Regions from separate parts of the Bacillus shivajii genome, predicted to be linked through region 2. Evidence: predicted binding sites of a transcription regulator. Region 2 holds the regulator's gene; each other region holds the start of a gene.
The links. Region 2 encodes Rex, which represses fermentation and respiration genes when NADH is low (regulators of the CRP and FNR family bind a similar motif). Its sites were predicted from a motif close to TTGTGAAATATTTCACAA; they were not measured.
Positions count from the first base shown of each region.

Region 1: the regulator Rex is predicted to act here: its motif matches at 1,469-1,486, upstream of hcp (hydroxylamine reductase).
Region 3: the regulator Rex is predicted to act here: its motif matches at 1,526-1,543, upstream of LGQ02_RS04480 (DoxX family membrane protein).
Region 4: the regulator Rex is predicted to act here: its motif matches at 1,945-1,962, upstream of LGQ02_RS19965 (AtpZ/AtpI family protein).

Region 1 is NZ_CP084703.1:260,080-263,292, reverse strand. It holds gene hcp (hydroxylamine reductase) at 1-1,399, opposite strand, end outside; gene LGQ02_RS01340 (ion transporter) at 1,821-2,654, opposite strand; gene LGQ02_RS01335 (hypothetical protein) at 3,187-3,213, shown strand, end outside.
Region 2 is NZ_CP084703.1:527,525-530,737, forward strand. It holds gene LGQ02_RS02650 (ABC transporter ATP-binding protein) at 1-588, opposite strand, end outside; gene moaC (cyclic pyranopterin monophosphate synthase MoaC) at 766-1,245, shown strand; gene LGQ02_RS02660 (redox-sensing transcriptional repressor Rex) at 1,288-1,923, shown strand; gene LGQ02_RS02665 (MDR family MFS transporter) at 2,165-3,213, shown strand, end outside.
Region 3 is NZ_CP084703.1:941,356-944,568, forward strand. It holds gene LGQ02_RS04475 (TldD/PmbA family protein) at 1-436, opposite strand, end outside; gene LGQ02_RS04480 (DoxX family membrane protein) at 859-1,362, opposite strand; gene LGQ02_RS04485 (acylphosphatase) at 1,588-1,860, opposite strand; gene LGQ02_RS04490 (lysophospholipid acyltransferase family protein) at 2,341-3,087, shown strand.
Region 4 is NZ_CP084703.1:4,153,429-4,156,641, forward strand. It holds gene atpE (F0F1 ATP synthase subunit C) at 175-393, opposite strand; gene atpB (F0F1 ATP synthase subunit A) at 545-1,204, opposite strand; gene LGQ02_RS19960 (ATP synthase subunit I) at 1,323-1,700, opposite strand; gene LGQ02_RS19965 (AtpZ/AtpI family protein) at 1,693-1,929, opposite strand; gene LGQ02_RS19970 (S8 family serine peptidase) at 2,288-3,213, opposite strand, start outside.

The DNA of each region.
Region 1 (3,213 bases), 270 kb from region 2:
CGACAACCGCTAATGAGTACGAGTCGTTACATTGTCCCGCGTCAAGTACACGTGGAATGCCACCGATATCATTTAAAGGTAACTTGTTGTAACGGTACTTCGCACAGCCTGCTGTTAAGATGACTGTATCTTCAGGAAGTGTTCTTGCAAAATCTGTGTAGTATTCACGAGACTTCATGCGACCATCACAACCTGCCATAACGAAGAACTTTTTGATTGCGCCAGTCTTCACAGCATCGACAACCTTGTCTGCTAGTTCTGTTACTTGGTTGTGTGCAAAACCACCGACAATTGTTCCTTCTTCAATTTGAGTTGGTGATGGTAGACGCTTCGCGTGTTCAATAACTTCTGAGAAGTCTTTCTTACCACCTTTTTCACGGTCTGGAATATGTTTAAAACCAGGGTATCCTGTTGCTCCAGTTGTGTAAATACGATCCTTGTAGCTTGCTTTCGGTGGAACGATACAGTTCGTTGTGAATAAAACTGGCCCGTTAAAGCTTTCAAACTCTTGTTTTTGCTGCCACCAAGCGTTTCCATAGTTTCCGACGAAGTGATCATATTTTTTAAACGCTGGGTAGTAGTTGGCCGGTAACATCTCTGAGTGTGTATAAACGTCAACGCCTGTACCTTTCGTTTGTTCGAGAAGCTCTTCAAAGTCTTTTAAATCGTGTCCACTCACTAAAATTGCCGGGTTATTGCGGACACCGATTTCAACTTCTGTCATTTCTGGGTGTCCATATGTTGATGTGTTCGCTTGGTCTAACAGCGCCATCACGTCCACGCCAAACTTCCCTGTTTCCATGACTAAGTTCGTTAGATCATCAGCTGTCATTGAATCATCTTCTGTTGCAATTAATGCTTTTTCAATGAAGTCGAATACTTCGTCATTGCGGTGCCCTAAGTTGTCGGCATGCTCTGCGTAAGCTGCCATTCCTTTAAGCCCGAACAACACAAGTGAACGTAAGCTACGAATATCTTCATTGTCTGTTCCTAAAATTCCAACGTACTTTTCTTCAGATTTCGCTTTGAAGTCAGAACGATTGCCTGTCCAAACTGCGAAATCTTTAAACGACTCTTCAAGAGTCCCCTCTTTTTTCAGCTCAGCCTTGATGACCTCACGCTCGACAAGTGCTTTTTCAATACGATCCGCGATCATATCATCATCAAAGTTCGCATTCGTAATCGTTGTGAACAACCCTTCGATAATTAAACGATCTGTCTCTGGACGGTTAATTCCAGCTTTTCTTGCTTGCTGGTTATACTCAGAAACGCCTTTAAGCGTAAAAATTAACAAGTCCATTAGGTTCGATAATTCACTTGGTTTTCCACATACCCCAACATCAAGGTTACACCCGATGTTTTTCATCGCTTCTTGACATTGATTACAAAACATACTCATCTGTAAATCCCCCTCGTTGATTAACACCCTTTTCACAATGTTAAGGTTACATGATGTTTTAAAAAAATGTTGTGACCTAAATCACGTAAAACCAGTTGTCACAGAGATGTCAATTTTTGAGGAAGCGTGGGGAAGCGTGGGGACGGTTCCGGTGCTTCATGGAGAAGTACGCGGTGAGTAGGGGGTTCTTTCTATGTGGAAAAGGGTTCTTCCCCACGTAAGAAGACACTCTTTCCACGTGAGAAGGAGTTTATCGCACGTGAAAACGAACCACCGCACGTGAAATCAATCCACTACACGTGTGATCAATCCACCGCACGTGAGATCAAACCTTCGCACGTGAGAGAGGACTTCCAACCTCTTGCTTTAGAAACTACAAAAAACCAACCTTCACTCTCAAAGTAAGGTTGGCCCTAATTAGCTACTTTCCTTCTGTTTTTTCACGATCAAGAAGGATTTGTTTAATTTCTTGAATGTCTTGCTTTAATTCTTTATTTTCATTGTACAATCGGTCCATTTGCTCTTGGCGAAGTGCTTCGTCGTCTTGGCCTAAGTAACTTAAGATGACGGCGACGACAAGGTTTAAAATGACGAGTGCACCGATGATAATAAATGAAACGAAATAAACCCAAGCCCATGGGATTTCATTAATGATTGGACGTGCCACTTGGCTTGCCCAAGACTCAAACGTGACAACTTGCATTAATGTGAATAACGCCGAGTGGAAGCTGCCGAAAAACTCATCTTCTAGCACTTCACTAAAGAACGTTGTTCCGATAATGGCATAAATGGAAAAAATCAAGACTGACAGGCCTAGAATCCCTGTTAAAGCTGGGACAGATTTCATGAGTGAATCTATGATTTTTCTCAGAGCAGGGATTGCTGGAATCATTCTGATTAAACGCAATACCCTGATCAACCTCAACACACTTACAAATGGCGTTGAGTAGAAAGCTAGACTTGCGACAACGATACTAAAATCAAAGATATTCCACTTGTCGGAGAAATACCCTCTAAAACCAAGACCTATCATCTTTAAAACGAGTTCGATCACAAATACCCAAACAATGATTTGGTCTAAAGCGAGCAAAATGCTGTTACCAGAAAGGTACGTCTCAGCCACAATGATCAAACCGTTAAAGAGGATAATCGCGATCACGATCGGTTGAAAGTACGGATGCTCGACAATTCGTTTCACCTTTTCTCGAAACGAGTTGTTATTTATATTAGGTTCTTCTCTATGTTTTATTTCCACTGTATCAATCCACCTTTTCTGGAAGCGTAGGGACGGTTCTTTTGCTTCCTAAACTACTATTTTAATGAAGCAATGATAAAAAAACAATGGTAGAAGTGGGAAGCGCGGAACTATTCAAATGTTTTCTAGCAATGTCTGATTCTAGAAATAGAATTGACCCCCTACATTTATAGATATTTACTGAATATTATCAACCCTCCTTTATGTGCACTCACATTACTTGTTTACTTTTGTTAATACTCTAAGTTTAATATTCCTGTCCCCTTTTTTAGTTTAAGCTCTTGTTTAGCGTTACTAATATTTAGTTGGTGCTTTTCCTGCATGAATTGTGAAACGTCCCTTCCCCTTATAAAATCGTATATTTATATAAAAATACTAGACTATCACTTACAATGTTCAAAATAATAGTTCTTAAGATCTAGGGAAGTCATAAGTATTTTTCACAATTGTAATTATTTTGATAATTCTAACTATAATATCCATTTTTATGTGCTAATATATTGATGAAATTACATAAAAAGGATGTGGAGAGATGAAAAGGTTAGTTTGTAGTTTTTTA
Region 2 (3,213 bases):
ATCTATGTCTAGGTGGTTTGTCGGTTCGTCTAAAATTAAAAGGTCTGGCTTCGTTAATAACAATTTGCCTAAAGAGAGTCTTGTTTTTTGACCACCACTTAAACTGGATATCGGTGTATCGTAATCAAAATCAGAGAAGTTTAACCCAGATAAAATACTGCGAATGTCGGCTTCATATTGGTAACCGCCTTGATCTTTAAAGTCTTGTTGTAATTGATCATATTCTTGCAATACTTTTTCATAGTTTGGTGCACTTGGGTTGCTCATTTTTTCTTCTAATTCTCGTAAATGTTTCTCCATTTGTTTTAAATGGGTGAAAACAGACATCATTTCATCCCAAATTGAGCGGTTCGTATTTAAGCCACTATGTTGGGCTAAATAACCGATTTCAACGTTTTTAGGGATAATAATATCTCCAGAGTCATGAGATAGTTCTCCTGATATAATTTTTAACAATGTTGACTTGCCTGCGCCATTTCGACCGACAAGAGCAATTCGTTCACGACTTTGGACTTCAAGTTTTACATTGGATAATATTGTTTCAGCCCCAAAGGACTTTGTTATTTGTACACATTGTAATAAAATCATATTATTTCATCCTCACCACATCATTGGGTCATTACAAAATAAGTGTACATGACTGTTACGCAAAGTGGCAACATTTGTAGTAAAGTGGAACATGAATTCTTGCTAATCTAGAGAAGGATTGTGCAGTTTGTCCAACTATGGTGTACAATAGACGAAGAGACAAAAGGAGGGGCACCGATGGGTTCGTTTACACATTTTAATGACCAAGGTCGAGCAAAAATGGTCGATATTTCTGACAAACAAGAAACGGTTCGCACAGCTGTGGCGAAAAGCAGTGTCCAAGTGACAAAAGATATTTACGAGGGCATTACTGCAGGAACGATGAAAAAAGGTGACGTTCTTTCCGTTGCACAAGTAGCAGGAGTAATGGCGGCCAAAAATACATCGCAATGGATTCCAATGTGTCATCCATTATCACTCTCAGGTGTGGATATTCATTTTGACTGGGAAGTAAGTGAAGAAACATACATTCTTCTTATTGAAGTTGGTGTGAAGACGAAAGGGAGCACAGGAGTAGAGATGGAGGCGTTAACAGCTGCATCAGCAACAGCACTTACAGTTTATGATATGTGTAAAGCTATAGATAAAGGAATGGTCATTGGCGAGACTTTCTTGCAGGAGAAAACCGGCGGAAAGAGCGGCGACTACAAGAGATAAAAGAGCGATTGAACCAATTCATGATGGTGGGAGGCGAAAAAAATGGATATCGATCAAACAAAAATACCGCAAGCAACTGCAAAAAGGCTGCCGTTATATTATCGTTTTTTAGAAAGCTTGCAAGCATCAGGGAAAAATCGTGTATCTTCAACAGAGTTAAGTGAAGCAGTAAAAGTCGATTCAGCGACGATTCGAAGGGATTTCTCCTATTTCGGCGCGCTAGGAAAGAAAGGGTATGGTTACAACGTCAATTATTTATTAACCTTTTTTAGAAAAACATTAGATCAAGATGAAATAAGAAAGGTTATTTTAGTAGGTGTCGGTAACTTAGGGACTGCCTTATTAAATTACAACTTTACGAAAAGTAACAATATGAGAATTGAGATGGCATTTGATGTTGATGAAAGCAAGGTCGGTCAAAAAATTGGAAGCGTTCCCATTTATCATTTAGATGAAGTAAAAGAACGCATAGCTGGTGAAGCAGAAGTGGCAATGTTAACTGTCCCTTCAGCAGCAGCGCAAGGGATTGCTGATCAGTTAGTAGATGCTGGAATTAAAGGGATCTTAAACTTTACACCAGCAAGGTTATCTGTACCAGACAACGTCCGAGTTCATCATATTGATTTATCTGTAGAACTTCAATCCCTTATCTACTTCTTGAAACATTATCCAATGTAATGAAACGGTTGATACCCTTTCATTGTTGGAAAACGGAACAAAAACGATATATAAGTGTCATCACTTAGACAAGCTGTGGGAGAAATGTACCTGCAGCTTTTTGTATAGGAAGAACTTGTTTTTGATTTCCAAAAAAGTCCTAAATTCTATCATGAAATCATACACATGTTTTGGTATAGTAGAATTATATATTTCGAGAATCGAACATTTTGGCTAACTAATAAGGGAATCAGGTGAAAACATGAGTAAAATTCCACATAAATGGCTCGTATTAATTTCTGTGTTACTTGGTACATTTACAGTCATTTTAAATAACAGTATGTTAAATCCAGCTGTTCCACATATCATGGAGGTTTTTGATGCCGATGCTGTTTCGGCTGGTTGGGTAATTACGATCTTCATGGTAACCATGGGGATTACGATGCCACTTACAGGTTTTTTAAGTGATAAGTTCGGAAAGAAGGAAATGTATTTGTTTGGCGTTTCCCTCTTCTTATTAGGGTCTCTATTAGGGTCGTTTTCATGGAATCTATCATCACTCATTTTTTTCCGTGGGCTTCAAGGAGTCGGTGGCGGATTTATTATGCCCCTTTCCATGGTGTTCATTTTCCAAGTGTTCCCGAAAAAAGAACGAGGGATGGCGACTGGGATTTGGGGAATTGCAGCGATGATGGCACCAACGATTGGACCTACATTAGGTGGTTTCATTATTGAACTTGGTACATGGCAATGGTTATTCTTATGTAATATACCGACAGGTCTTTTAGGATTAACCTTTTCAATGCTTTATCTAAAGCGAACGAAGCGAGCAGACAATTTGAAGTTTGACCGAAGCGGGTTTGTCACAGTGACCCTTGGAGTTGGGGCGATCTTACTTGCTTTAGGGCGAATTAGTGAACTCGCGCATTTATATGACCCACTGAATATATCGTTATTGATCATCGGGGCTATTGCATTGTATTTCTTTGTGAAAATCGAAAACAAAACAGAACAACCTTTACTAGATCTATCGATATTTAAAATTAAAGCTTACGCATACAGTGTTTGGGTCGCAATTATTAGTTCAATTAGTTTGTTTGGTGGAATTTTTCTCATCCCACTGCTTGTACAAAATGTGTATGGTTACGGAGCCATTATGACAGGTCTTGTCTTTTTACCAGCAGCTTTACTCGCAGGAATATTTATGACGGTAGGTGGGAGAATCCTTGATAAAAAAGGACCTTCACTTGTCGTAACAAGTGGTCTTATTTTTTCAACGGTTGGAACGCTTTTATTCGGTTTTATCGACTT
Region 3 (3,213 bases), 410 kb from region 2:
CATAATTAACCGTAACTTGAGAAATATTTTCGTGATAGTTTTTTGCAACATCATAAACTTCTCTTAATACATTCACTTTCTTTGCTTTTGGAACCTCTCGAGGAATATGTAAAATAGGGTGCTGGTTTGCGAAGGACTTGTGTGTGAAGTTTAGTGTAATCTCTTTTGGTTCTCCAGTAATAGCTTGAGCAGCTTGGCGAGCAACGGAAATCAAAGATTCTCGATCATGTTCGTTCGTGTAGGCATATACACTGTTTAACCCTTGGAAAATTCGAATACCTACCCCAAAATCTCTACCTGAAATCCCATTTTCTACTTTGCCACCAACAAATGCGATGTTTGAATTAAACTTGTCTTCAACGAAAACCTCTGCAAAGTCTCCGCCAGTACTTAATGCGGCTGTGATCATATCTTCAACTAATGATTGCTGAAGCATTTTTTCCCCTCCTTATATTAGCAAAAACAATTTTTAAAATGTTCTAAAAGTTTAGAAACTACCATCTTAGACTAGCATACACAAACAAAGTTGTAAATTTCTATATGATAGTATTTGACGAGTGAGGGTGCTTTTATATAGGAGAGACGCCTCCGGATAATGCAACAAACAAAACATCTAATAATCACATTGTGCAGCATTGTTACATGCAACTGCAAAGCAGCGTAGTCGACGGATGCAGCCTCATAGCGATAAGAGATGTAGCTAAAAAATATTGGTGACGTTGTAAAGGAAGGTCGAGCGAGTAAGATAACCATTCGTGATATTGATGACGTTGCGACCTTTTTACTTCATAAGGGCAACTATGTTCATAAAAAAATAGAATGTGCTTTTACACACATTCTATCGTGAATGATTAGAAATTATGCAGTTTGCCCTGCAGGAGTTGCCCCTTTATTTTTAAATAGTTTTGCACGAAGGTAAGGAATAACCCAGTAGTCTCCGCCGTAACGACCAGCGTTGTAACCAGCAGCGATAACGAAGATACTAATTAAAATCAGGAATGGGTTTGAAGAGACAGTACCTGCAAACATAAACGCAAAGTTCATCATCATGCCGAAGAAAACAGCAGCTGTTGTTAATACGCCTAGAAGTAAGCCCAATCCGACTAAAAGCTCTCCCCATGCGACCATAAAGCTAAAAGCACCAGCATTTGCTAAAGCAAAGTTCTCGATAAATGCGTGGTATGTTGGGTATTGCTCCATGACAGCTTCATTATTTACAACACCATTTAAATAGCCTGATGCGTCAAAACCTCCAGTTACTTTCGACCAGCCAGCAGTTAACCATTGCCAACCTAAATATACTCGTAATACCGTTAAGATTGCAGCAGCAATTGAATTATTTCTAAGAAAATCCATAAACATGAAAATCTCCCCTTCCAATCAATTTTTATTGAACAATAAGTGCTGTTAGTTATTATTTTGCTTAGTTAGCGGCCACTAACGATTTCTTAATTACATTGTAAAATAGTTTATTAGGACTTTGGTGGTGTAATAATGAACAAACTGTAACAGGAAAGTGAAGGATTTGTGAAAAGGTGAACATAATAAAGTAATATGTTTATAAACGTTGTAAAAGTAATAAAAATGCTATGAATGAATCTGAAATTGACGCTCATTTTCTTGTAAAGGGGTCTCGTTAACCGTAATATGTTCCACATATGCTGGGTATGGTGCTCGCTTCAGTTGGGCTAAGAATGTTTCTAGTTCTCTTTCTTTCCCTTGTCCTTCAAACTCGACCGTCCCATCGAAATTATTTTTAACCCAACCAGTTAAATTGTGTTCTGTCGCAAGTTGCTGCGTAGTGTAACGAAAACCAACGCCTTGAACGCGTCCTTTAACAATCCCATGAAATCTTTTCATATGAATACCTCCGTTTCAATCGTTCTTCTCATATATTTTTTCCCGATAAATCTCGTTTTTAACATAGGCTCTGTTAAAGGACAGTGTTGATTTCCAGTGAATTTGTAAAAGGCGGCGACTCCAGCACAAGCATCAGCCTCTCGAATAAGCTACGAACTGCTTCGACGCATCAAGCTACGTAGCAAAGCTTGTAGAGGAAGACGCAGGAAAAGCAATAGGCGAAGATCTAACAGGACTTTAGTCCTGTTTAGCTGAGGCATTTCCTGCGGCAAAGAAGACACTATGAAAGGAAACGGAGTGAAGCTTGAGTGGATGTCGCACTTGTGCCTAGTGGTGAAAGCGTCCGCCTTTAACGATGAAAAATCAACAACAAACTTTAACATAGCCTTAACATAAAAGAGTAGGAGAATTTGTTGTTACAAATGGTAGAGTGTCTGCTATAATCATGGAGTTGAAAAAAGAGAGGAGCGGGGGATAAACATGTTTCGAACAATTTTATGGTTTATTTATTTTTTCGGATATTTAATTTATTCACTGCCAAACTTGTGGAAAGCAGAGCGTTTAAAAAAACAAGGTGATACGAAAGCATATCAAAATCATGTAGATGCCATTACGACAAAGTGGGCAAAGTCGCTAATTCGGGTAGCTGGTGGGAATGTTCACGTTAAAGGAAAAGAGAAGATCCCAAAAGATGAAACATTACTTATTGTATGTAATCACGTCGGAAACTTTGATATTCCCGTGTTACTAGGACATTTAGGAGTGAAAATTAGTTTTATCTCAAAAGTAGAAGTCAAGAAGATCCCTATTGTCCGTTCGTGGATGAAGCATATGAATTGTGTGTTCATGAATCGAAAAAACAAAAGGGAAGCGATCCAAGCAATCATTGATGGGGCACGAAATCTACAAAACGGGCAACATGTCGTTATTTTTCCTGAAGGGACTCGAAGTAAGGGAGGCGATGTGAAGCGGTTTAAAAAAGGAAGCTTTAAACTAGCAACAAAATCAAAGGCAACGATTTTACCGGTCACTATGGAAGGAACGCACCAGATGATGGAAGGAAATCGTAATTTCATTCGACCTGCCGATGTTTTTGTAACAATATCTGATCCCATTAGAGTACATCAAGAGCATGATGAAATGGACTTGCAGCAGTTAGCACATATCGTCCAGGAACAAGTAGAAAGTAAGCTGACAAAAAATAATTGTAAAGAAACAGTTTCATAGATTTATATGAGGGACTGGTAGACGTGTTTAAATGACGTCTACCAGTCTTTTTCTATTGAATAGCGGGCTTCTATAACTCCCAAAAGGACAAGCCCATTCAAGCATGTTATTAAATATGACAATTTT
Region 4 (3,213 bases), 810 kb from region 2:
ATTTCGCCTCCTTCGCTTTCATCCTTATCAAAAGGAATGGCGAAGAGTGTTATTTAACGTTCTCCGCCATTTAAGCTTGTTGTTACACTGGTCTAAGCTGCTTTAGTATGTAAAGCACCTTTGTGTAAGGTTGTCCAAACGAAACGTCTGAACCTAACTAATAATTGTATTCAATTATCCCATTTGACCGTATAACATGAAGGCAATAACGATCGCTAGGATTGGAATCGCCTCTACTAACGGTGCACCGATGAATAATAGTAATTGAATTGGACCTTTCATTTCTGGTTGACGACTAATTCCTTGTACAACACTACGAACTACAATTGCAACACCAAATGCACCTGCTAGTGCTGCAAGACCTGCTACGATTGCTACTGAAAGAGCGAGCATACCCATAATAAAAATCCTCCTTTAGATTCTTAAAAAATTTAGTTTAGTTTTATTTTGTAACGCCCTATAAAAAAATAAGAGCAAAATTACCATTGATATGGATTTGAAAAAATGTTTGTTTCATATGTTCTTTCATTAATCAATAAAACAATTAATGTTCTTCATTAACCTTGTGGGACATGTACACCATCGTTAACATACAGAAGATAAACGCTTGTAGTCCCCCAATAAATGTACCGAAAACTTGCCACGCAACCATTGGTAAGAATGAAAAGATCCCCCACATGATAGAAGATGTTCCCAATCCAACGAGCATGACCATCAACACTTCTTTTGCGTACACGTTACCATAAAGACGCATTCCAAGTGTCAAGGTATTAGAAAAGTCCTCGATAATCTTAAATGGAAATAGAAACCACACTGGGCGGAAGTAATCTTTCCCATATTCTTTCGGGCCTTTCAGCTTAAGACCGTAAATATGAGTCATTACTATGACCATTAATGCTAAGGAAAGAGTAAGCATCGGATCTGATGTCGGTGATTTCCACCAAACAATTTTTCCTTCTTCCGTGTACTGGCCAAATTCAAATGGAATCCCGGCCATGTTCGATACAAAAACATATAATAACAAGGAGACCCCTAGTACAACAAAGTGCTTCCCTTGCTTCCAGTCCATCGTACTACTAATGACATTTTTAATGAATTGGACTAAATACTCTAGAGCGTTTTGTGCACCTGTTGGATACATTTTAATTGTCCTAGACATAAAAAACAGGAGAAAAAACACGATTGCAAGAGAAACCGTAACCATGAACACGTTTGCTAAGTTAATCCCTAAGTGTGGATTGCCAAATAAATAGACAACGGGTTCTGTGTAATTACTTCCCAAATACTCTCACCTCTTTTCAAAACTTTTTTGACGCAAAACGTCAGTTTGATCTTAGCTGTTTCACGTAAAAAATGGGTTCTATTAATATGAAAACATAGGTAATCATTAAACCTATGATTACACCCGTCATATCAAAATATGCTGGGAATTGCATTGCAATAAAAACAGCGATAACTGCTGTAACAATCCGCGAGACCGTACCAAAGGTCCAAGCTACAGTACCACCTGTTACCATTTCTCCGATCACTTTCACTTGCCTATATGTACTTAATAAATTCAATAAACTAAAAACTGCTCCTAGGGCAAGTCCAAAGTAAAAAGATTTGTTTACTGCAAATTGAGCTATCACTAAAAATACAATGATGAGGATGATCGTGTAAAGAGAATACCTCTTTGCAACAATGCTATAATCACTCATCAGAATCGCCTCCTAAAAAACGGCGAATGGTAAAATAGATCCCTGTCACCGCTGCACTTAATCCCAACAACAACCCTGTAACTAGGAACAAGCTACCTGTATCAAAGTAGTTGTCCATCCACCTCCCGCCAAATATTCCAACGAGGGTACAGCCTACGAAATAAGAACTGATCGTTGTCATGAGTGCAAAGAACTTCATCGTTTGGCGAATTTTGGAAGGGTCAATCATCTTCTCCCACCCTTAATGTGAATTCCTTCATTTCTAGTTACAGCTAAAAAAACTGAGAACAGCACACGCTTTGTAATCGTACAATAGCAAGGGAGTTATGTCAATAATTTTCAGAATAAAAACGCTTTCATGCATAAAATGAAAGAATTATCATAAAATAGACATTTTCCTTCTTTATTATACATAATTTTCTCTTGAGTGTCTTTGGTAAATTAGAGAAAATATATTTTCCGAAAATTACGACTAGTAAGCCTCGCTTTTTATTATTTAATGTAACCAGGGCAGGGCCGTACGGGAGATGAAATTAAGTCTAAAATCAATGACTCCAACAACCTTCTTGAGGAGCCATTGATTATCATTACCACTCTCCGATAAATACATCTCTTTCGATTGTGTCTTCGTGACCATCTTTTTCTGCAAAAATAAGCGCTTTATAAATACCCGATGGTACATCTTCAATTTTTATTTTCTTCTCAAACATTCCGCGCTCTATATCTTCTTCTACATCAATATACTTAATAAACCTAAATGTATCAGGATCATATAAAGCAATTCCAAAAGTTTCTGCTCCGCCTGGGAAGTACACTTCATACTGATAAAGATTTTCCTCTGTCGATTGTTCAAGCATAAATGCCATTAATCTCGGATACTCAGGCTCTTCAACAAAAAACAAATAAGGAATTCGAATCGTTTCATCTTCGCTTTTCACTTGGATTTCATCATGATATATCCCTTCCTCAAACACTGATGGAAGTACATCAATTGATATTGTTACAGTCTTCTTTTCACCTGGTTGTAAATATAATGAAAATGGCACTTTCCATTGCACACCATCTGGAACCTCAAATGGGGGTTCAACTGTATATCGTTTTCTCCTATCGGAGATGTTCTCAATTGTGACCTCGACTGTTTTTTCCAAGCGGCTATCATCTCTTGACCATTTTCCAAATGAAACGGTTCCCGGATAGACAAGAGATTCTGTCGTTAGCGCTTTGTCGATCTGAATCCGCCCCGTCCCTTGTATATGTGGGGGATATTGGTTACCATCTTGGTCAGCAATTGGTAGTGCTGTGTTCATCAATGCAGCTTTCACTTGTTCGGGATTCCAATCAGGATTCTTTTGTTTAATTAAAGCTGCTGCCCCTGCTACATGAGGAGCTGACATACTAGTACCGTTCAAATCTAAATATCCTCTTGGGACTGTACTATCTATTTTTACTCCTGGTGCTACGAGATCAGGTTTTATCGACCACGTATGTGTGACAGGTCCTCTTGAACTAAATG